DNA from 3 places in the Acetobacterium sp. MES1 genome. Region 2 is predicted to be linked to each of the others. Evidence: predicted binding sites of a transcription regulator. Region 2 holds the regulator's gene; each other region holds the start of a gene.

Region 1 (8,132 bases), on a different contig from region 2:
AAAAGCAGCCTCGTTGTTAAGTTCCACATCCACATAGTCAACCCGGTTACTTTTTATTGCAGCAATCACCGCAGCTGCTCGAATCTCATCGGAAGTTTCGACAACACCACCTTCACAATGACTGCGATAAGTATAAATCAACCCCTGATCAGGCATTCTGATTTTCATTTCACTTAACAATTCCTGTTCGTCTGCAACGGTAAGAATCTCTCCCGGCATAAAATGATCCCGACGCCACTCCAGAAAATCACAGCCATTTGCCACCCCCACTTCAACATCAGCCAACAGTTCATTACGATTGGCGCTGATCAATGGAACACACGAGGTAAAAGTGTTTTTTTCGATTAATTTATATGTCTTTTGCCTATCCATAAAATTCTTCCTTCCAAATCTTTCGCTCATCGTAGCGAATACCATCCTGGTGACAGCAGATCGTTACTTGTGGTTTAAAAGCCCGATATTTTTGATCTCCACCGAAATGGTACCATCCGGATTATTTTTAAATTCGATAATGTCATTTCGCTTTAGCTGATCCGTAGGGATACTGATTTCAATACCGGTATCGGTAATGAACTTTTGCTTACTGAATATTTTCTTTTCGATATTTGACGTAACCGGAATCCTTTTATCATAAAGCCCCTTTTCTTCCAACGACGATCTGAAACGCTCCTGAATGGTCGAATCCCCATCAAAAACGACTTTAGCCAGATTATCGACATCAATTTCGTTTTCGGTTTCATAGTCGCCTGCCAACACCGTTTTAACTGCATTCAGCTTTTCATAATCACCGCCATATTCTCTGACAATCACTTCTTTGACAGTTTTATCAATAATGTCAAAAGCCTCCTTTTCGGAAATCGCCGGCTCACAAAAAATCAATTGGCTGGAAATATAATAAGCCTTCTCGTTATTGATCAGATATTGTTTTTCCTTTAGAAGCAGCTCATCGCTGGCCAGGTTGATAAGAATAAACTCATCCAGTTTCTGACTTTCCGTTGGCAGTACACAGGGCTGAACCAGAATATCATTTGTCAGACCATTGTCGGTATTGACGTAGTGGATGTATCCCTGTTTGTAATTAAATTTGAAAATTCCCAGATAGTTTTCATGTTCGATGTTAAAGTCCACAAAAACCAGATCGGCGGAGGGTATCTCTATATTTTCCAGCATATAGTCAAAAAACAACTGCGATATTTCAGAGCTAACTCGGATCAGCTCATGGGGATTATTCTTATAATCAATGATTCGCTCTTTAAAAGGACTCCCCACCCGAAACATGGTTCGTTTAATTTCCGGATCCTTTAGCGATCTTAACACATGTTTTTCGACATATTCTTTGATCAACACCGTCATATTTAAAAGCATGTCCGATAACACCGGGATACTTGCATTGGTATCCAAAACATGTAAAATTGCTTTGTTAATACTGATTTCTGGTTTCATTTCATTTTCCTATTCTTATTACGTTTGATCAGATGACATTCAACAAACTTTCGGGTAAATAAAAAACAGCCACGAATGACTGTTTAAGCACGTTTATGGTACGCCCAGAGGGGCTCGAACCCCCAACCTACTGGTTCGAAGCCAGGCACTCTATCCAATTGAGCTATGGGCGCACATAAGTAGATTAAAAAGAATGACTCGGACAATCGCCCAAATCGCTTCAAATTTATTAAATTTTGGAGCGGAAGACGGGATTTGAACCCGCGACCCTCGCCTTGGCAAGGCGATGCTCTACCACTGAGCCACTTCCGCTTATAATTGGTGCGGATGAAGGGACTTGAACCCCCACATCATTCGATACTAGATCCTAAGTCTAGCGCGTCTGCCAATTCCGCCACATCCGCTAAGCAATGCTGTCATCTGTAACGTGCTTGATTATAATAACAAAATACGTAGGCTTTGTCAACCCACTTTGAAACTTTTTTTATATTTTATATGCTGTCTTTAAATAATTCCATTATATTATTTTTTGAACCATAGATCAAAACCCGGTCTCACTGTTTAATTTCATCAGAAGAAATAACATGATCCATGATTATATTCCCCCGTTTGATTAACAAAACATTTAATTTATAGGTATGCCGAAAATTCATTTCCAATAAGGTTTTATCTCTGATCTCCGGGGGAATGCAGGTTACAAAAACCTCAGCGATGAGCTTATCGTGAAACATTTCCAGAATGCGAACATTATTACAAAATGCTCCCTTTGTTTTGTTTTTAGCCAGGCGCTCCACTAATTCATCAAATTTTCGGATGATCCATTTTGATCGGGTTATCACTAAAATTACCACAAGAAAAACCAGTGAATAAAGTATTGTCATCCAATTGATCTGATCCCCTGAAGAACGAATAAATAAATTGACTAAAAGCGAAACCCCGGAAACCGCAAACAGATAGCCAAACAGCATCATCACTCGAGCCAAATTACGCCTCGCCGCCGAATTAAGGATCAATTCGCTTTCTCTCGTGGTAAAGCCGCTGTTCGTCATACAGGATACCGCCTGAAAACGGGCCTTATCTTCCCGCAGACCGGTCAGACGAAAAAGCACGGTAAATATCTCCACCAGGATAAAATAGGCAATTATCAGGACAAAAAAACTAATCAGTGATACATTAAAACTCATACTACTCCTTTTTAAAGGCCACCGATCCGAATCATTTACCGGCATGACCTTCAGATTTATATTATGCCGCACGATCCCGATTAAATCAAGTCTCGTCTTTTTTTGATATGATTTTTTAACTCACTGGGGGTATTTAAATTGCAGAACATATCCCAGTCGGGACTGAACTCTCGCCCTTTTTTCTCATCAATATAATAGAGATTTTCATGCTCAAAGCATTTATAAATGCTCTTGCGCCCTGTTTCCAGGAAAGAAGCTACTTTAGGGCCAAGATCAGCACGATAGAACGCATTAAAGGGTTCGATCCACTCTTCAAAACGGGTAACGCAACCACCTACATCAGGATTGTTCTCAATCAGTCGCTTCATGTATACCACATAATCATGATTATAAACCGGCATGTCACAAGCTGTTACATAAAGATACTCAGATCGGGCATGCAAAAGACCGGTATAAATACCTACCAGGGATGCCGACACCTCCACAGCATCTGGATACACACCCCGAATCCCAGCAATTTCGGGCAGATCTTCTGGTTTTGATCCGGCAATAATAATATCTTCAAAATCTAAGGAAAGCTGTTTAACAATGCGATTGATGATATTTTCGCCATCAATCCGTAATTTTTTTTTGTCATATCCCATTCGTCGACTGAGGCCCCCCGACAAGATTACTGCTGTACCAAACTTCTTCAAATCCATCCTCCTTTAATCGAAAAAGGGTGCTTATGCGCACCCTTTTTGGTTTGTGACTATTTACTTACTAATATTGACTTTGACAACTTTAAATGGTGGAATTTTAGCTATTGGATCTAATTCTCCGCCGGTTAGATGATTAGCACCGCTGTTTCCATAATGGAATGGCATGAACAGATTCGTTTCCATAATTCCCTTATTGAAACGGGTTTTTGCAGAAACATTTCCTCTGGGCGACGTAACGGTAATGAAATCTCCCTCATTGATGTCATATTCTTTAGCTGTTTCGGGATTGATTTCGACAAATGGGTCACCAGCGATTTCCTCGATTCCTGGTGTCCGCATGGTCATGGTTCGGGTATGATAGTGCTGCAAAATACGACCGGTCATCAGAATCAGTGGGTATTTTTCATCAGCCTGATCTTCAGGTGGGATATAATCGGCAATCATAAAGGCCCCTAAACCGCGTGTGAATTTTTCAGCATGGAGGAATTTTGCCCCCTCTGAATCCTTACTCAGGCATGGCCATTGAATCCGATCGCCATTTCTGAGTCGTTCATGAGAAACCCCGGTGTAGCTGGGAGTTACAGAGGCAATCTCATCCATGATTTCTTCTGCACTGTTAAAGTCGAAGCCTTTGGCTCCCAGCTTCTGAGCAATTAAAGAAATAATTTCCCAGTCATTCTTAGCTTCTCCGGGAGCTTCTACCGCTTTTCGGAGTAACTGAATACGGCGTTCCGTATTGGTGAAGGTACCATCCTTTTCAGCATATACAAAGGCTGGCAGGACAACATCCGCATACTCTGTCGTTTCAGTTAAGAAGATGTCCTGGACTACAACAAAATTGGCTTTTTCAAGAGCATGTTTAACATGATTTGTGTCCGGATCAGAAACAACTGGATTCTCGCCCATGACGTATAAGAATTTTACGGTTCCGTCGCCGACCCCATTAATAATTTCAGTCAGTGTTTTGCCAGCATTTTGTGGCAGTTTGACATCCCAGGCTTTTTCGAATTTTTCCACCACTTCCGGGTTGGCGGTTTTCTGATAACCTGGCAAATCGCCTGGTAATGCGCCCATATCACAGGCTCCCTGAACATTATTCTGACCACGCAATGGATTAACACCGCATCCTTCACGGCCGATTTTTCCAGTCAGCATCGCCAGATTGGCGGTTGACATAACACCATCGGTACCGGTTTTATGCTGTGTGACACCCATGGAATAAAAGATTCCACCCTTGTCTTTGGTTGCATAGAGAAGTGCCGCTTTACGCATATCTTCAGGATCAACACCACAGATTTCAGCACATCCTTCAACAGTCAGCGTATCCATAAATTCTTTAAACGCTGCATAGCCTTCGGTTCGTTCATTGATAAAGTTTTTATCTTCCAGACCAGCGTCCAGAATGGCACGCATCATTCCATTAAGTAATGGGACATTGGTTCCCGGTTTAATCTGTAAATATACATCGGCGTATTTTGCCAGTTCGATTTTTCGTGGTTCGGCTACAATCAGAGCTGCCCCTTTTTGTTGTCGCTGTTTTATTTTAGCACCAATAACCGGATGAGTTTCGGTGGTATTGGAGCCGGTAACAAACATAACATCCATTAAATCCACTTCATCAATACTATTGGTCATCGCCCCACTACCAAATGATTTAGCCAGACCGGCAACAGTTGAAGCATGACAAAGTCGGGCACAATGATCAACGTTGTTGGTTTCACCAACAGTACGAATAAATTTCTGGAAAACATAATTATCCTCATTCGTACATCGGGCTGAAGACAGCCCCGCAACTGCCTGAGGACCTTCTGCTTTAGCTTCTTTTAGTTTCTCTGCTACTAAGTTTAAGGCTTCTTCCCAGCTTGCTTCTTCCAGAACACCGTTTTTGCGGATTAACGGCGTTGTTAAACGATCAGGGCTGCTGACAAAATCATAAGCAAAGCGTCCTTTGACACATAAAAGATTGTCATTAACATTTCCTTCTGTGCTATAAATGTCAGTAATCTTATTATCTATTATTTTTAAATTCAAGGTACAGCCTACTCCGCAATATGGACAAACAGTCTGAACTGTTTTGGCATAGGCAAAGGGTTTAAACTGTTTCGGTGCCAATGCACCAGTCGGACAGACTGCAATACAGTTACCACAGCTGACACATTCTGATTTCCCTCTGGGCGTTTCGAAAACCGGATTGATATTGGTTTCATAACCACGGTCACATTGGGCTAAAATATGGTTGCACTGAAGGTGTTCGCAAACTTTGATACATCGATTACAGAGTACACATTTATTGGGATCATAGGTATAAAACGGATTGGAATCATCGATGGGTTTTGTCATCACCCGTTCGGTACCGAAAGCCTTAACCGCATCATATTCAATGCAATTCGCATTGAATTCAACAAATTCGCAACAACCATATTTATAACATGTCATACAGTCAAAGGTATGATCTGACATGAGCATTTTTAATACAAATCGGCGCGCTTCTCTTACCTCCGGCGTATTGGTATTAACCACCATACCTTCCGCTACTGGAGTTGAGCAGGAAGTTTCAAGTCTTCTCGCTCCAACGACTTCAACAAGACACATACGACAGCTGCCTTCCGGTGTGAAGTCTTTAAAATTACATAATGTCGGAATGTCGATACCGATGGAACGTGCTGCTTTCAGTATTGTAGTTCCTGGTTCGACACTAACTTTTTGTCCATCAATTGTCAAATTAACCATAAATTTATTTCTCCCTTCTTTTAGGATTCCATTATATTCTATAACTTTTAATTTGTCATTGATGTTTTTTAGTTAAATGATTCTTTTCTCGGATGATTTAAGAAATACATACTTATCGTCTTAGTAAAATCACCAAGAATCCCTGTCGGATGGGATTTTGCAATGCTTTACAAAACGATATTCTGGATCTGAATTTATAATGATTGTATGTTTGTGATTTAACTAACAAAAATTAAATGCGAATAAAATACTACTTCGGAAAATAGCAACAATAACGAGTAATTTTCCGACGTTAAAAAATGACTGTCGATTAAACTACCACAAAATTTTTATAGCAATCTCAATTCTATCAGTTATTACTGATAATTTTTACAGGAATTTGTAATTCACTTCCAAATTTATATGAGTCAAGTTAGAACTATTTTAGAGAAAAATAAAAAAGTGCAAAATTGTTATACACAACTTTACACTTACGTTTTGACGATCATCTTATTGGAGCGGAAGACGGGATTCGAACCCGCGACCCCCGGCTTGGGAAGCCAGTGCTCTACCACTGAGCCACTTCCGCAACGCTTATATTATAACAACAAATCCATTCTTCTGCAAGTAATTATTTCATACAAATGATGTTTTTGTTGAATTTTATTAACAAAAAAGTAAAAAACCGCAAATCATGCGGTTAGCTTTTTTAATGGTGACCCATGGGCGACTTGAACGCCCGACACCCTGATTAAAAGTCAGATGCTCTACCAACTGAGCTAATGGGTCATGATGGTGGGAGAAGATGGATTCGAACCATCGTAGACGTCGTCAACGGATTTACAGTCCGCCCCCTTTAGCCACTCGGGCATTCTCCCATCCGAATTTTGACAAAAAAATGGAGCTGATGAACGGACTCGAACCGTTAACCTGCTGATTACAAATCAGCTGCTCTGCCAATTGAGCCACATCAGCTTAATAAAAAAGTATTGATACATTGAATTACTTACTGCTAATACACTACAGATAACTAAGTGATTCGCACCAAAATTTTGACTCGCTACTCTCGTCAATTTTGGGCTCTCTACTTATGCCAATTGAGCCACATCAGCTTAATGATAATTGTTTGACATACTATTATGTTTTGTAAATGGCGACCTGGAAGAGACTCGAACTCTCGACCTCCAGCGTGACAGGCTGGCATTCTAACCAACTGAACTACCAGGCCGCTTGGATGGATATTAAATTTGGTGACCCCTAGGAGACTCGAACTCCTGTTACCGCCGTGAAAGGGCGGTGTCTTAACCGCTTGACCAAGGGGCCTTGCTTAAAAGAGCGGATATGAAACGGTCTGCTTCACACCCGCTTTGTTCCTTAATGGCTCCCCAGGCTGGATTCGAACCAGCAACCTATCGGTTAACAGCCGAGTGCTCCACCGTTGAGCTACTGAGGATTATTTAAAATCCCGCAACGTCCTATCCTCCCAGGCAGTTGCCCACCAAGTACTTTCGGCGCTGGAAGACTTTACTTCTGTGTTCGGTATGGGAACAGGTGTGGCCCTTCCGCCATCGTCGCGAGATTAATTAACTATTTAATTATTATTGCATTTATCAATTGTCTTTTATGATCACGCAGTGATCATTCAAAACAGCACAGTGTATAAATTCTTGGATCAAGACCTCGGTCGATTAGTACTGGTCAGCTCCATATGTTGCCATACTTCCACATCCAGCCTATCTACCTGATCGTCTATCAGGGACCTTAACCTTTCGGTGAGATATCTTATCTTGAGGGGGGCTTCGTGCTTAGATGCCTTCAGCACTTATCCCTTCCAAACTTAGCTACCCAGCTATGCTCCTGGCGGAACAACTGGTGCACCAGTGGTTTGTCCGTTCCGGTCCTCTCGTACTAGGAACAGCTCCTCTCAAATATCTAACGCCCACGACGGATAGGGACCGAACTGTCTCACGACGTTCTGAACCCAGCTCGCGTGCCTCTTTAATGGGCGAACAGCCCAACCCTTGGGACCTGCTTCAGCCCCAGGATGAGACGAGCCGACATCGAGGTGCCAAACCTCCCCGTCGATGTGGACTCT
Region 2 (8,132 bases):
CATCTCGGATACGCTGCTTTTTAATTCTCCCACCTGCACTGAAGAAGACCGGGTTATTGCCCTGGAATTAGGGAAAATTTTGAATCTCGATGTTAAGAGTTACGGCGAAAAAATGTTAGTGGCTGGCAGTAATTTAAAAGAAATGCACCCCTTTGAAATTATCTCCACCGATCGGAAGCTATTCACCATGGGAGCCTATAAAATTGGGGTTTCACAAATCAATACTGGAGATTTCCGGGGTATCTTTGACAAACTGGATGGGGTTCTGCAGGAAATGAATAAATTGTGTGCAGAAGAAAGCCTGGATCTGGCTATTTTAATGGTTACCGACATTATATTAGGGGGCTCCGAACTAATCATCGCCGGTGAAGCTAAAAATCTCGCCCAGCTGGCTTTTGGCTTTCAACCCGGTGAATTCAGCAAATACATGAATGGTGTTTTTTCCCGAAAAAAACAGATTGTGCCGCCGCTGATGAACGCCTCCTCTTTTTAAAACGAATCCAGATTTTGGTGAAAATGATGCAAAAAAATGAATCCAAAAAATATATCGGACTTCGACTGGTGATTATCTTTCTGGTCTCAGGTTTGCTATCGCTTTTATTGACTGGCTGCGTTGAAAAAGAACTGATCAATGATCCCGCAACTGGTTCAATTTTTTCGGCAGATATTTCTGGCGCCCTGATCGATGGTCAGTATTCCGCAAGCACAAAATATTATGACACTCGGGGCTATGGCCAACAATTGAACCTTTTAATAAAAAACGGCCTAATTACACGGGTAACCTTAAACGAAATCGACAAAAACAAGTCTGATCGCCTGTCTGTCGAGGGTTCTGACAAAACCTGGCCCAATCTGGCTGTGGCAAATTTAAGTGCTCTCTATCTCCGCCTTTATAGCGAATTGCTGATGTCGCAAAATCCTGATGAAACTGACGCTATATCCGGTGCGACACAAACATCCGAAAAATTTATCAGTTTGTCCAAGGCAATTCTGGATCTGGCCAGCAAAGGTGATCATGAACCAATAAAAATTGACACCCTCGATACTTATTCAATCACCAGCAACCCCGACCATGATGGCTATCAGGGATTTCTTCAGGCAACCTTTAACGGATCAACGCTGGTCTCTCTGAGTTACGATGAAATTATAACCGAAGACGGAAAATCAAAACGCAAATCAACTGATCCTCCTGCCAATACGGACTTTAATGCATTATTTGACACAATAACGAAGACTGCTCTTAGCAGTCAGTCTCTGGAAAGTCCATTTCCAGCCAATGAAGCATCTCCAGAAAAAGTCAAATACGGAGAATGTCTACGACTCTTAAGAGAAGCAAGAGCGCCTTTTTGATGCTTTATCCCTTTAAGATTTATTCCTTTAATTCAACCGTAAATCTTGACAAATGTTAAAGACGTGATATAATTACGCTATAGGCAGTGCATTTATGCCAACAATTCTAAACTGAAAGAAGGTGAAAAAATGGAAAACAATACTTTTGGCAGCCGATTAAAAGCGTTGCGGATTTCAAAACGATTAACACAGGAGAATTTTGCCAATCTTTTCTATCTAAATAAAAGCTCTATCTCCAAGTATGAAAAAGATAAAAACTTACCTGAAAACCAATTACTGATAAAAATTGCAGATTTCTTTGAAGTTTCTGTGGACTATTTATTATGTAGAACCGATCAGCCAAAGCTTTTACCAAGCAACCCGAAACCGATGACATGTGAAGAATTTTTGAAATCTTACGTTTTTTCCAACGAAGAAGTGGATTCTTTTTCTTCGTACTTCTCTTTCCCGGAAAGCTATAAGCAAGAGGTTCTGGATTTTATTAATTTTAAGAGCTCCAGTGGGAAGTAAATCAAAAACTACGAAAATCATGTTTAAATAACTTGTTATAAAACAAAAGAAACACAAAGAAAGTGTTTCTTTTTTAATTCACCGATATATCCGCAGTTGTGTTTTCTTTTTTGAGCAAAATATAAAGAGCCTGATTAAAGAAAATCAAACTCTTCCCATACTCTACAACTAATCTTTTACTCACCCAGCAGATAAGTTAACGTGAATAAACTATCTGTAATGTTAACATTCTCAACCACTACATCACTGGGAACATCCAAATCCAATGGGCTAAAATTGAGGATACCTTTCACACCCAGTTCTGTAATCTGGGTTGCAACTTTCTGACCGACTTCCCGGGGCACACACAAAATGGCGATGTCAATTTCATTCGCTTTGACAAATTCATCAAGTTCATCCATATGTTTTACTACTACACTGCCAACGACTGTACCTACAGTCAATGGATCAACATCGAAGACGCCTTTTAAAATCACACCTTCCCGCTTAAATCGTTCGTAGTTTGCGATGGCATGACCCATATTCCCGCCACCAATGATAATACAATTATATTCACTATCAAGACCCAAAATTTCCTTGATAGCCTCCTTTAATTCTCCCACATTATAGCCGTACCCCTGTTGTCCATACCCCCCGAAAGAATTCAAATCCTGTCTAATTTGAGAAGCTGTCAGGCCCATCAGACTTGCTAATTCCCGGGATGATATTTTTTCGATATCATTGAGTTGTAAATCACTTAAATATTGATAATATTTCGGTAACCGTTTTACGACGGTCATTGATACTTTTTTTGAGAAGCGATGCATGATTACTTCTCCTTTCTTTCGGATAGTCAACTAATTATATCAATATGAACCAATTACGTCAAATTATTCATTTTAATTTGCCGTTTTTTTTGATAGAATAGTAAAAGTGAACTCAAATAACTGAACAAAAACGAAAACAGGTGAAATAATGTTAATCAATATCGAAAATTTGCATTTTAGTTATGGCATTCATGAAATTTTTAATAATCTTAATCTATCCATTAATGAAAAAAAACAAATCGGTCTGGTCGGCCGCAATGGTACCGGAAAATCGACGCTGCTTAAGCTGATTACTGGCGAACTGATCCCTGATACCGGACGAATCAGCAAAAAAAACGGACTAACCATCAGCTATTTATCTCAGGAGTCCACAATTGCCGAGAACACAACCCTACTCGAAATGCTCACTGATGTATTTAAACCGCTGATTGACATGGAAAAGCGAATCAAACAAATTGGCGCTGCCATTGCCGACAGCACCGGGGCAGAGCAGGAAAAACTGATACTAGAGTTTGGGGAATTGCAAGAAAGTTTTGCCGAACAACACGGTTATGAATACCCCAGCCGAATTCGGGGTGTCATCAATGGCCTCGGTTTTAAGCCCGAAGATCAAACTAAAGCCTTCTCGATGCTTAGCGGCGGTGAAAAAACCCGTGCTACGTTGGGCCAGATCCTACTTCAGGAACCGGAACTGCTCTTATTGGATGAGCCCACCAACTACCTCGATATCGATGCCCTGCAGTGGTTGGAACAATATCTGAAGAATTACCCCGGTACTTTTGTCATCGTGTCCCATGACCGCTATTTTATCGATAAAGTCTGTACTTCAATTATCGAAGTATCCCAGAAAAACATCAAAGAATATCAAGGCAATTATACCCAGTATGCACTAAAAAAGCGACAGGATATGATGGAACAAAATCATCAGTATCAACAACAACTTAAAGAAATCAAACACCAGCAGGAAGTCATCGACCGGTTCCGGGCTTATAACTCCATCAAAAGCTCAAAACGGGCTTCAAGCCGGGAAAAAGCCCTCAGTAAGATTGAGTTGCTCGACAAGGTCGAAACTGCTCATAACAGCCATTTCAGCTTTGTCCCCCGGGTTAAAAGCGGCAATGACGTTTTGGCGGTGACAGGGATTAAAAAATCCTTTGGCGATCGTCTGCTTTTTCAGAATATGAATTTTGAAATTCATCGCGGTGATAAAATCGGCATCATTGGACCCAATGGTGCCGGAAAAACAACCCTTTTTCGCATTTTGCAGAAAAAGTTGGCCGCCGATGCCGGCGAAATCCGACTGGGTCAGAAGGTCCATATCGGTTATTTCGATCAGGAACATCAGGCTCTGAAGCAATTCTACAATGAAAATCTGCTGGAAGCCCTGTGGGATGTCGATTCGAAACTGACTGAAGGCGAATTGCGCAATATCCTGGCGGCCTTTTTATTTGTCGGCGATGAGGTCTTTAAACCGATTGGCACCCTATCTGGCGGTGAAAAGGCCCGGTTGCTGTTGGCCCGCTTGATGATTTCTCAGTCCAACTTCTTATTGATGGATGAGCCGACCAATCACATTGACATGGACACCAAAGAAATCCTTGAAAATGCCTTGAGCCAATATGAGGGCACCTTACTGTTTATCTCCCATGACCGGTATTTTTTAAATCGAATTTCAACCCAGATCTACCAGTTCTCAGCTGATGGGATGGAAATCCATCTGGGCAACTATGATGACTACTTAAAACAAAAGGCGGATGCTTCCGCCCGGGCAGCTGTTCTGGCCGAAGAGAATAAAACAATTGTAACCAAAACACAGCAGCGAACGGATCGCAAAAAGCAAAAAGAAGAAGAAGCCCGTATTCGGCTCTTGAAGAAGCAGGTTAAGGAAATTGAAGAAACCATACTAGTGACTGAACAGAAAATCGAATCCATTGAAACTGCCATGTGTGCTCCGGATTTCTATGATAACCTGGCTTTGGCAGCTGAGATCAATCTGTCCTATGAAGCACTCAAACAGCAATTATCTGAGTTAACGGATTCCTGGGAAGTCGCCTTACTGGCTCTGGAAACCGAGTAACAATCGTTTAATAAAGCAATAATATATTATTGGAGGAAGAAATGGAACTGACTAAAAATGAAAAAAAGGTATTAAATACCCTGTTTAAAGAAGTGAAAGGAACCACCCGCAACACCATGCTGGTTGCCCTTTATGCTGCCAAACCGATCGATGATGAATCTCCCGATGCCCAAGCCCTGATCACTTTAATCAATGGTCTCATTATCAAACTGGCAGAGCTGGAACAACCGGAGATGGAAGTCCTATTCGCCGGGATCCCCTACAATGTCGACTAAATGCTTCTAAAACCGCAATTAAAAAGGCAGCCTCGCGAGAGACTGCCTTTTTGGTTGCTTATATTAATTATTTTAGTTTATCTACTGATGCAGCCGGAGGCTTACATCATTGGCATTCCGCCCATGCCACCTGGCATTCCGCCCATACCGGCATCTTCGCTTGGAAGATCAGCAACCGCTACTTCAGTGGTTAAGAACATTGCCGAAACACTGGCGGCATTTTGAATCGCTGAACGGGTAACCTTGGTCGGGTCAATAATGCCCGCTTTGAACATATCAACAAATTCGCCTTTAGAAGCATCATAGCCAACGCCAACAGCTTTACCAGCCATTTGTGAAACAATAACCGATCCTTCAAGACCGGCATTTTCAGCAATTTGTCGCATTGGTTCTTCAATCGCCCGACGGATGATACCAGCACCAGTTTTTTCGTCGCCTTCAAGAGTTTCGATTAAGGCATCAACCTTTGGAATCGCATTAATATAAGCGGTACCACCACCGGACACAACGCCTTCTTCAACCGCTGCCCGAGTCGCATTTAAAGCATCTTCGATACGGTATTTGATTTCTTTCAGTTCAGTTTCGGTAGCTGCACCAACTTGGATAACTGCTACACCGCCGGATAATTTAGCCAAACGTTCCTGAAGTTTTTCTTTATCATATTCGGAAGAAGTTTCTGGAATCTGCGCTTTGATCTGACGGATTCGTTCTTCAACAGCCTCTTTATTTCCGCTACCTTCAACAATAATGGTATCTTCTTTGTCAACTTTTACCTGACGGGCACGGCCTAATTGTTCAATGGTTGTGGTTTTTAATTCTAAGCCTAATTCGTCCGAGATCACTTCTCCGCCAGTTAATGCGGCAATATCAGCCAGCATCGCTTTACGACGATCGCCAAAGCCAGGAGCTTTTACTGCGACACAGTTAAAGGTTCCCCGTAATTTATTAACAACCAATGTTGCCAATGCTTCGCCTTCAACATCTTCAGCAATAATTAACAGCTTACTGCCAGTTTGAACAATTTGTTCCAAAACTGGTAAAATTTCCTGAATATTGGAGATTTTTTTGTCAGTGATTAAGATATAGGGATTATCCAGGATGGCAACCATTTTTTCGGTGTCAGTTACCATATACGCTGATAAGTAGCCCCGGTCAAATTGCATCCCTTCAGTAAACTCTAACTCGGTACCCATACCTTTGCCTTCTTCAACGGTGATAACTCCGTCATCACCGACTTTATCCATCGCTTCGGAAATCAGTTTTCCAATTTCGGCATCGGCTGCCGAAATGGATGCAACCTGAGCGATTGCTTCTTTGCTTTCAATTTTTTTACTGTTTGCTTTTAATTCTTCGACAACAGTCGCAACTGCTTTTTCAATCCCTTTTTTAAGAACCATTGGGTTTGCACCGGCAACAACGTTACGGTTACCTTCACGAACAATTGCCTGAGCCAATAAAGTAGCTGTGGTTGTTCCGTCCCCTGCGACGTCATTTGTTTTAGTAGCAACTTCTTTAACCAGCTGCGCACCCATGTTTTCAAAGGCATCTTCCAGCTCAATTTCTTTGGCAATGGTTACCCCATCATTGGTGATGGTTGGTGAACCGTATGATTTAGCTAAAATAACATTTCTTCCTTTTGGTCCTAATGTCACCTTAACAGTATTTGCTAATTTATCTACACCAGTGATCAGAGATGCTCTGGCGTCTTCACGAAATTTAATCTCTTTAGCCATATTATTTTCCTCCTGTTTTTCTAAATTTTATTATTCTACAATTGCTAAAATATCAGCCTGACGGATGATTAAAAACTCTTCATCGCCAATTTTTACTTCATTGCCGGAATATTTGGAATAGATAACTTCATCATCTACCTTAACATCCAATGGCACCTTTTTACCATCGATAATTTCGCCAGTTCCGACAGCCACTACTTTACCCTGCTGTGGTTTTTCCTGGGCTGATCCTGGTAAAACAATTCCACCAACAGTTTTTACTTCTTCAGCTTTAACTTTAATTACTACTTTGTCACCTAAAGGTCTTAAACTCATTTTTTCCTCCATTTGATTATATTGGGTACGCTGTACCTTTTATTTCATTTATTAGCACTCATTCATCTTGAGTGCTAATAGTATTTTAAATGATTTGCAGATTGATTGCAAGTATTTTTTCCCTTTTCGTTCATCTTAATTTTTTTTAAGATTGTTTTAATTTTTAAAGAGGGTACACTTCTCTTTATATAAACGTGTCTACCCTTTTGTCGACAGGCCGTATTTCCTGTCTGCCTTTATTGACGGGTTCCGATTTTTAAACCCGGAATGCCATTGAGACTCAGGTCGCTCTCTTCCCCATTGATATAATTATAGTAAGCCATCGAACCGATCATAGCGGCGTTATCGGTACAGAGAATAGGATCTGGATAGTACAAGGTCATGCCCGCATCAGCGGCTGCCTGTCCCATCATTTTTCGCAGCAACGAATTACAGGACACCCCGCCCGCCATGCAGATACTCTTCATGCCAATACTGTTGGCACAGGCAATGGTTTTGCTGACCAGCACCTCGATAACGGCCAGCTGAAACGATGCGGCCACATCATCGGGATTGACCGCCTCATTTTTCATTTTCTTGCCGTTGAGGTAATTGAGCACCGCCGATTTCAAACCGCTGAAGCTAAAATTATACTCAGTTTTATCCAGCATCACTCGGGGAAAAGCGATCGCCTCGGGGTTGCCATTTTTGGCCGCAGCATCAATGGCCGGACCGCCGGGATAACCCAATCCCAAAACCCGGGATATTTTGTCAAAGGCTTCTCCCGCCGCATCATCGATGGTTCGGCCCAGCACCTTGAAAGTCTGGTAATCTTCCACCAGGACCAGATGACTGTGGCCGCCGGATACCACCAATGTCAAAAAGGGCGGTGTAAGCTCCGGAAACTGCAAAAAATTAGCGGCGATATGGCCTTCAATATGGTGTACACCGATCAGCGGTTTCCCGAGACTGTAAGCCATTGCTTTGGCCGTAGAGAGACCAATCAGCAGCGCCCCCACCAGACCGGGACCATTGGTCACGGCAATGGCGTCCATCTCGGCCAGGGAAAGCTTACTTTCGGCCAGGG
Region 3 (8,132 bases), on a different contig from region 2:
TTCTATCTGCAAACGCTTGACGAATTGCTGGAGAAATACAGTGAATTCTTTCACCAATAACCATAAATTTTGACATATTGTTCCCCTTTCAAATTGAAAAAATGTTTAGGTGTGTCCGGGAATAACCCCGGACACAGATTGATATTATGCTTGCATATCTCTTAAGAACTTAGGTAATTGCATTGCTTCGTTTGGTCCAACGATTACTTCCCATTCAGGCAGTAATTCAGCTAAATCGCCTTGAAGTACAGCAACTTTACCTGGTAAGATTAACTTACGAGAGGTAGTTAAGCTGGCAACATCGGCTTCTTTAATGAAGTTAGCAATAACTGAAGAACCAAATTTACCAGCAGCCCAAGCAGTAAGAACTGAGTAACCGCCTGCATCTGGAATTGCCAGGTAAGCAGGAACTTTAGATCGTTCGATTTCGCCAGCAACTACAAAGTAAGATAAAGCGAAGTCAACTGTTACTAGCACTGGATCTTTACCTGTTGGTTTATTGAATTCATAAACCTTAGGTTCAACACGCATTGGTTTTTGAGGATCGGTAAAGATGTTTTGTCTTAAACCAAACAGTGGTAAAGCAGCGTTGAAGTCCATTTCGTCCATAACGATGATTGAACCATAACGAAGAACGAAAGCCGATGCCAAAGCAATTTGCAGGTTGGTATTAGCTGGTGCCAATTTATTTGCAAATACAACTGAAGGATATCCGAATGAACGATCATCTCCTTTGATTGCTGCTGTACGAATATTAACTGCATTTGCGTAAGCATCTTTAATTGTGGTTTCGCCTACATTTAAGACTAGGTTTTTATAACCCATTTTTTCAATTTCTTCAACTAAATCATGTAATGCTTCAATCGTATCCGCTGAAACACCAAGAACAGCTGCTGCTGCTTTTGCAACTTCAACCATAGCCGCTGCATTGTCTTTAGTTGCACCCATGATAATTGCGCCAGCACCTGCACCAGCAACCGCTGCTTTTGCTACTTCAGCATCAGTTGTAATGATCATTGGGATTTTGCCACATTCAGCTACTTTTTTAACGAGTGCTGTAAATTTAGCTGCATCAGCAACAAAACGAACTGCAACAACTTCTACAAACATCATTTCACTGATACGTTCATAGTTAACTTTCATTATTTTTGCACAAGCTGCATCAATTTCAGCATCGCTCATTGCATCTGATAATTCAACTGCAAACAAGTTTTTGTTAACTAATGTTTTTTCATGTCTGAATAAAACTGTTTCGCCACCTAGTGATTTTTCTGTATCACCAGCTCCAAATTTGATTGTTTTCATTGGTGGAGCTGTTGCTTCTGATAACAATGCTTTGGATTCTTCTGAAATATATGGACATTTTTCAATAGCAACAGCGCCTGTTGCTGCTTTCATTGAGAAAGCCATACATGTTGGGAAACCACACTCTTTACAGTTTGTTTTTGGTGTGAGTTTAAAGATATCTAAACCTTTTACTGCCATTTGTATTCGCCTTCCTTTCCTAACCTATGATTCCAGCAACTAAAGCTTTAATAGTTTTAGCTGATTCTGGATGTCTTACAACGATTGCGTTTGATCCGCTAACAACACAAGATGCTGCTGTCGAAACTTCCATACCAATCCCACGAGCTTCCTGATCGCCCCATTCTGGTGCATCTTCAACTGTTGTTACAGCTTCTTTAACGCCCCAGGCTTCGCCAGAAATATTTGTTATAATTGGCATTTGTAAACTTTCGTCGTTTTGACCAAGGCCAGCAAGGCGAATACGATCCATTGTTGAAGCAACATATTCAAAGCCGTAACCGGCTGCTGATGATCCAACATCCATTAAAATTTCTTTACTATTAACGCCTAATTGTGTTAATAAGATGTTTAATTGTTTTGCAAGGTTGATATCAACTGATGATTCCGCTGAAACTTTTTGACCATAAGCCATTCCACCAGCAGCACCGATTGTTTTGTAATTATCTTCTATTGCAGAGAATAAAACGACATTTTTTCCTTCAAGAGCTTTAGCTACTTCTTCTAATAACTTAGCATCTTTTTCTGCGTTTTTACATCCTTCTACAACTAAAGGTACGTTAATTGCAGCTTCTACTGCTACAGCTGTAGCAACACAGCTTTCAACTGATGCATCAGCGCCGTTTGGATCAGCACTTTCAAGTTTAATTAACAAGAAATCAGCACCTGATTTTTCTACTGCTGCTTTTGCTAAAGCTGCAGGGTTTTTCAAATCATCTCCGTAAAGTGCTTTGAAGCAATCTGCCCACTCATCGGTGGTATCTGAGATTGCGATTCCAACTGCGGTCTTGAATCCTTCAGTACCTAAAAATGGTAATGAGTTTTCTCCACCTATGCTGATAGCTGCATCTCCTACACCTAACTCGCATACGTTGATCTTGCCACTAAATTTTTGTTCTGCTTTTTTGTATGGCATTTTTTTGTTTCCTCCTAACCTGTTACCTTTTTTCAAAATATTTATTTCAAAGCATGACACTTTAAAACCAAATTAAAACCATTGCATATTCTACAGCTTTTTACCTGTATATATAAGTATACACAGATTGTACTATATTAGTTAAAAGTTTGTCAATTAATTTTCGGCATTTTTCTAAAATTTATCCTAATTTTTTTTAGAGTCTAAAGAGAAAGTAAAGGTTTTCAGTGAAATCATTAAAACATCCCCTAAAATTGCTAAATCTTTAATATTGAAGACATCTGTTAATTTTTTATCAAATAGGATTTGGGCCTCTGCTTCAAACTCATCATCCCCAAACCATAAAATCCAGATGATATCAACACCACTTGTCACTGTGAACTGCCAGGCAAGGTCACCCTTGCTGTAAGGCACAGCTTTTAACCAACTCATGTAACTTTTAAGTTGTTCTGGCATTTCATTGCCGATTTGTGCAAAAACTTGAAGACAGCGTTTATGGAAATTAGAATAGTAAATGGGGCCATCCGGAAACTCTTTAAAACTGATCCATTCATTGGTCGCTTCGTTTCCGTTGGCATTCATTAAATATCTGAGAATAAAAATTTTGACCGAATAATTATCAAAATCCTCGCCCCGGGCATTCACAACCATACCACTGGGGTAGTCAACAAAATAGGTTTCACCCAGGACGGTCATTTCAAACCGCCCACTTTCCGGTGTATAGGGACAAGACGAGTTTTTACTCATCTCACCGGGATCATAGTTTTTAAATAAATCACGGTTAATGACATAACTACTTTCCGAAAAATGGGGATCAATATTATGTATTTTTGTTTGCTTCATTATTTCTTACTAAGTTCTTTTAATGCCGGGATAAAAATATCACCCATCACTGCCATATCCTCGGCACTGAAAGCACTGGGGAAATTAGCATCAAATAGTATTTGTGCTTCTGGTGGGAATTCATCATCACCGATCCATAAAATTACGGTCATAAACATATTATTAATGACCTCAAAACGCCAGGACAGATCACCGATTTTTTGAGGTTCGGCGTCCAGAACTGCCATTGCTTTTTTCAAACCGTCGAGATTATAGTTGAAGGTGAAGGCAAAACGTTTAAGACAACGGCCTTCAAAGCAGGGATAATAAATATTCCCGCCGGAAACATCCCGGTAGGCAATGTTTTCACCGGTGGCCTTAATCCCTTTGGCATTGATCAGATAACGTAAAATCATGGTTTTCAGTTTATAATTATCAAAGTCCTGTCCGTTCATATCGGTCACATCACCCTGGGGATAGGCGACCTTATAAGGGGTTCCCATCAGCGTAGCCGTAAAGAAGCGCCCTTCTTCATCATAAGGACAGGTGCTGTTTTTGGCAACAGTCTGGGGATCCAGGTCTTTTAACAAGCTCTTGTAGTGTTCGTAGGGTATTTTATCTTTTCTTTTTTCTTCAATTGCGGTTTCATCCCGTAAGGTATTTTCCATTTAAAATCTCCTGTTTCAGTTTTCCAGAGACGGAAATAAATTCATGTTGGTATGCGGAATAAAGCAAGCTGAGATAAACTCATCCATATAGGTCGGGTGGACGCTCAATTCCATATAAGTCATATTTTGAGAGATCTCACGGATCTTATCTTTTCCTTCACTGAGGGTCAGAGCCAGATAACACCCCTGCATTGAGCTGTTGCCAATATAGAAGTATTTATCGACTGGTATATCTGGCAGCATTCCCAGAGCAATGGCATTGGTGATATCCAGATTGGTGCCGATGCCACCGGCAACATAAATGTTTTCCAGCACATCGATGGGCATATCCAAACTTTCCATTAAAATATAAATCGCCGAAAACACGGCTCCTTTGGCCTTGATAAAGCTGTCAATATCAATTTCAGTGATATAAATATCTTTAGAGCCATTATCCAGTTCCTTGGAATAAAGATAATACTGGCCAATTCCGTATTCGTCAAATTTGATCCGGGGATGGTTCAGATCCCGTTCCATTCGACCTTTGCCGTTGATAATGCCGGTTCGCTTCATTTCACAAATCAGGTCGATAATCCCCGATCCGCAAATTCCCACCGGACTGACATGGCCAATGGTATTATAAAAAGGCCTAAGATCTTCTTCATTGATGGTAACCTGTTCGATGGCACCAGGCACGGCCCGGGTACCACAGCTGATTTCGCCACCTTCAAAAGCCGGACCCGCCGAACAGGCACAGGTCATTAAGAAATCCTTGTTACCAAAGACAATTTCGCCATTTGTTCCCAGATCCACCAGCATCGTAAAGTCTTCGCGCATCCAGACTGGTACCGCAAAGACTCCGGCGGTAATATCGCCACCAACGTAGCTGGCCACCGATGGGGCCAGATATATTTTTCCTTCCGGATTAACATTGATACCCAACTCAGCACATTTCATTTCGGGAATGTCATTGATGGCTGGAATAAATGGCTCACGCCGTAAATAATCGGGATTTAATCCCAACAACAGGTGGTTCATGGTGGTATTACCAGCGGCACAGACCTCGTAGATGTCTTCTTTTTTAATCCCAACGGTTTTAACCATCTTTTCGATCAGGTTATTGATACTCTCATCGACGATGGCATGACGAAGGTTTTCCAATCCGCCGGGTTTTTCTGAATAAACAATCCGATTGATCACATCAGCCCCGTATTTAACCTGGGCATTGCCCATCGAAGCCTTTGTTAAAATCTCATTGGTATTCATATCCACCAGACAGGCTGATACAGAAGTTGTACCAATATCCAGGGCGATCCCGTACAGCACTGATTTTTCGCTATTGGCCGGTTTGACATCGAGAATTTCAGCTACTTCCCGACGTTTTAAATAGACGACTTCGATTAAAAAATCATTTTTCCTGAAGGCATCCGGCAGTTTTTTCATCACGTTCAAACTGATGGTAATATCTTCATAGCCTAAATTGTGTTTAAAATAAAGCTTCAGCCGATCTTCATCCGCACAATTGTCTTCAATAGTGGGGCATGGCAACTGAATAATTTCCGACCACAATCGGCTCTGATTAGTCATGCCTTCTTTGATCATTTTTTTTCGAACATACTTGATGTTTTCATTTTCATTGTTTGATAGATCGGTAATCTGCATTTCGTTTACAAAAGAAGATGCTAAATCTGGTACTTCCACCTCGATATCTTCAATGATCGTTGCATTACAGGAAAGAACGATCCCACTGGCCATTTCTTCCTCAGAAATATGTCTGGTTTTTTCGGTTTTAACCTGACCCGATACAATCTTCACCTTGCACTTACCGCAGGTCGCATTCCCGCTGCAGGGTGAGTCAATCATGACACCGGCTCTTCTGGCTGCTTCCAGTAAGTTTTCTCCATCGCTTGCAATTAAATCAACCGTTCTTTTTCCTTTAATATTAAATCGTACCTTTTTCATATAACAATCTCCCCTTTTCCGCAGTTTCCGTCTAAAAGGGCTGGATACCAGCCCCGTTTGTTATTTCAGATCTATTTTTTGCCGTTTTTGATAATTTCCAGTTTCTTGACAATATCTCTTAAGGCAACCTTGGCTGGTGAATCAGCAGGTAACTGAACCAGTGGTTTACCATAGGCATCATATTCAAAAACATTTTGATCCAATGGCACAACCCCAATCAGGTCAAGGCCCTGATTTTTGATTTCTTCGGCGGTTCCTTCGTTTAAAACGCCATCAGGCGCCCGGTTAACGATCAGCTTGATCACCGGTACTTTTAGTTTCAGTTCGGTAACCAGCTCTTTAATTCGGCCAACGGCCTGAATACCACGACGTGAACAGTCACTGACCAGAATCAGCATATCAATTTTACCAAGAGTTCCGCGACTTAGATGTTCCATCCCCGCTTCGTTATCGACGATGATATATTGATAATTTGTTGCCAGCATATCAATTTGCGTTTTCAGAATTCCGTTAACGTAACAGTAACAACCGGCTCCCTGGCTGCGACCCATAACCAGCAGGTCATAACCATTTCCTTCAGCAACTGCCTGATTTAAACGAAGTCTTAAAAAGTCTGTTTTCGTTACACCGGGAGGCAGTGGCACACCTTCCATTTCAGCCCGATTTACTTCTTCTTTGATCTCACCGATGGAAAGATCAACTTCTTCCCCCAGTACTTCGTTAAGGTTTGCATTGGCGTCCGCATCTACTGCTAAAATAGGACCCAGACCTTCTGCAACTAAATATTCAATAAGCATACCAGTAAGACTTGTTTTACCAACGCCACCTTTACCTGCAACTGCAATATTAAAAGCCATAATATTTTCCTCCATTATCGTTTCTCCGGTCAATTTTCTTTAAACAGTGTATGTTATTATCACTGATTTTTCAACAGGAAAAATTCGTATTTTGTCAACTTGTATATATATGTATCGACAGGGCTATCATATCATAATCATTCTGATTTTACAACATAACTTTATCACTTAAAGCACAAATTAAGGCCTTTGCAAAATATTTCTAAACAATTTTTGCAAAGGTTTACGAAACCATGATAAGACCTGCGTTTTTTTTGCATCAGATCTGACCTTCCATGATCTGAAATTCATTTAATTTCTCATTGCCATGGTCCTTCCTTTGTTTATTCTGATCGAAAAAAAGCCATATCCCCGGAGATTCGGGATATGGCCGTATTTTTTAGGCAATAAATTTGAGGACAAATTTTTATCAGTAGGTCACTTATTGAAAACAAATCCGTGTTCATTCATCGTGAGAGACTTCCACGGCAGCAGAAAAATATCAATCAAATGCTTCATGGATTGTTCTTTTGCCGAAACCACATGGATAATGTCTCCACCCGTTTCTGTAATTCGTTGTTTTTTTACGATGGTATTTTAGACATTTTCCAGCACTTTTCCGTCTGTTGTGACGGTTAGCACCTGCCAGGGAATCATTTTTCCGGAATTCTGAAGAGCCGTGGTCACGGCTGCTGTTATACCACCGCAACAGGGAACTTCCATCCGCACCACTGTCACACTTTTGATGTCATTAAGCTTTATTATTTCCGTCAGCTTGTCAGCATAGTCAACGGCATCCAGTTTTGGACATCCAATCAATGTGATTTTATTTTTAATAAAGCGATTATGGAAATCCGCATAGGCATAGGCGGTACAATCTGCCGCAATCAGCAGATGTGAACCATTGAAATAGGGGGCATTAACCGGTGCTAATTTAATCTGCACTGGCCATTGTCGCAATTGTGACTCCGGAGCAGCCGATTCCGTTGATTCCGGCGCTGTTGCTGACTCTCGAACAATCGCCTTGGACGAGGAGCCCGGACACCCACAGGCCAGTGGTTCCAAACCATCATCCGCTGCTGCACTTTCCCGGACAATCGTTTTTGCATGCGTTCCGGGGCAACCACCAGCTTTTTTCTCGCCACTGTTTTGAGCCATTTCTTTCTTTTTCATATTTTCCAGCACGGCAGCTTCGTCATAGGCAGCTGCTTCCCGTTCCACAAAGGTAATCGCCCCAGTGGGACAGCTGGGCAGGCAATCCCCCAATCCATCGCAGTAGTCATCGCGCAGTAGCTTGGCCACCCCATCCACCATACCAATGGCGCCTTCGTGGCAGGCTTCGGCACATAAGCCACAACCATTACATTTTTGTTCATCTATCGAAATTATTTTTCGGATCATCTTTTTTTCCTCCTTGAAATATCA

The links. Region 2 encodes Rex, which represses fermentation and respiration genes when NADH is low (regulators of the CRP and FNR family bind a similar motif). Its sites were predicted from a motif close to ATTGTTAANNNNTTAACAAT; they were not measured.
Region 1: fdhF (formate dehydrogenase subunit alpha) is a predicted target of Rex. The motif match lies at 6,269-6,288, and genes of this name have one in related genera.
Region 3: acsD (acetyl-CoA decarbonylase/synthase complex subunit delta) is a predicted target of Rex. The motif match lies at 2,578-2,597, and genes of this name have one in related genera.

What each region holds. Positions count from the first base shown of each region.
Region 1 covers NZ_MJUY01000054.1:225-8,356, reverse strand. Annotated here, with positions in the region: gene aroD (type I 3-dehydroquinate dehydratase) at 1-372, opposite strand, end outside; gene BI182_RS14550 (nucleoid-associated protein) at 436-1,443, opposite strand; tRNA gene BI182_RS14545 (tRNA-Arg) at 1,540-1,616, opposite strand; tRNA gene BI182_RS14540 (tRNA-Gly) at 1,681-1,755, opposite strand; tRNA gene BI182_RS14535 (tRNA-Leu) at 1,763-1,847, opposite strand; gene BI182_RS14530 (hypothetical protein) at 1,998-2,627, opposite strand; gene BI182_RS14525 (molybdenum cofactor guanylyltransferase) at 2,708-3,322, opposite strand; gene fdhF (formate dehydrogenase subunit alpha) at 3,383-6,058, opposite strand; tRNA gene BI182_RS14515 (tRNA-Gly) at 6,552-6,626, opposite strand; tRNA gene BI182_RS14510 (tRNA-Lys) at 6,751-6,826, opposite strand; tRNA gene BI182_RS14505 (tRNA-Tyr) at 6,831-6,915, opposite strand; tRNA gene BI182_RS14500 (tRNA-Thr) at 6,937-7,012, opposite strand; tRNA gene BI182_RS14495 (tRNA-Asp) at 7,189-7,265, opposite strand; tRNA gene BI182_RS14490 (tRNA-Glu) at 7,286-7,360, opposite strand; tRNA gene BI182_RS14485 (tRNA-Asn) at 7,416-7,490, opposite strand; rRNA gene rrf (5S ribosomal RNA) at 7,500-7,616, opposite strand; partial or broken rRNA gene BI182_RS14475 (23S ribosomal RNA) at 7,706-8,132, opposite strand, start outside.
Region 2 covers NZ_MJUY01000003.1:18,446-26,577, forward strand. Annotated here, with positions in the region: gene BI182_RS00635 (putative manganese-dependent inorganic diphosphatase) at 1-493, shown strand, start outside; gene BI182_RS00640 (FMN-binding protein) at 520-1,350, shown strand; gene BI182_RS00645 (helix-turn-helix domain-containing protein) at 1,480-1,860, shown strand; gene BI182_RS00650 (redox-sensing transcriptional repressor Rex) at 2,037-2,666, opposite strand; gene BI182_RS00655 (ABC-F family ATP-binding cassette domain-containing protein) at 2,815-4,743, shown strand; gene BI182_RS00660 (hypothetical protein) at 4,785-5,018, shown strand; gene groL (chaperonin GroEL) at 5,120-6,751, opposite strand; gene groES (co-chaperone GroES) at 6,782-7,066, opposite strand; gene tsaD (tRNA (adenosine(37)-N6)-threonylcarbamoyltransferase complex transferase subunit TsaD) at 7,303-8,132, opposite strand, start outside.
Region 3 covers NZ_MJUY01000022.1:22,778-30,909, forward strand. Annotated here, with positions in the region: gene acsE (carbon monoxide dehydrogenase/acetyl-CoA synthase methytransferase subunit) at 1-76, opposite strand, end outside; gene acsC (acetyl-CoA decarbonylase/synthase complex subunit gamma) at 145-1,485, opposite strand; gene acsD (acetyl-CoA decarbonylase/synthase complex subunit delta) at 1,505-2,440, opposite strand; gene BI182_RS07995 (DUF3786 domain-containing protein) at 2,627-3,283, opposite strand; gene BI182_RS08000 (DUF3786 domain-containing protein) at 3,283-3,930, opposite strand; gene acsV (corrinoid activation/regeneration protein AcsV) at 3,946-5,871, opposite strand; gene BI182_RS08010 (ATP-binding protein) at 5,943-6,728, opposite strand; gene BI182_RS08015 (ATP-binding protein) at 7,305-8,108, opposite strand.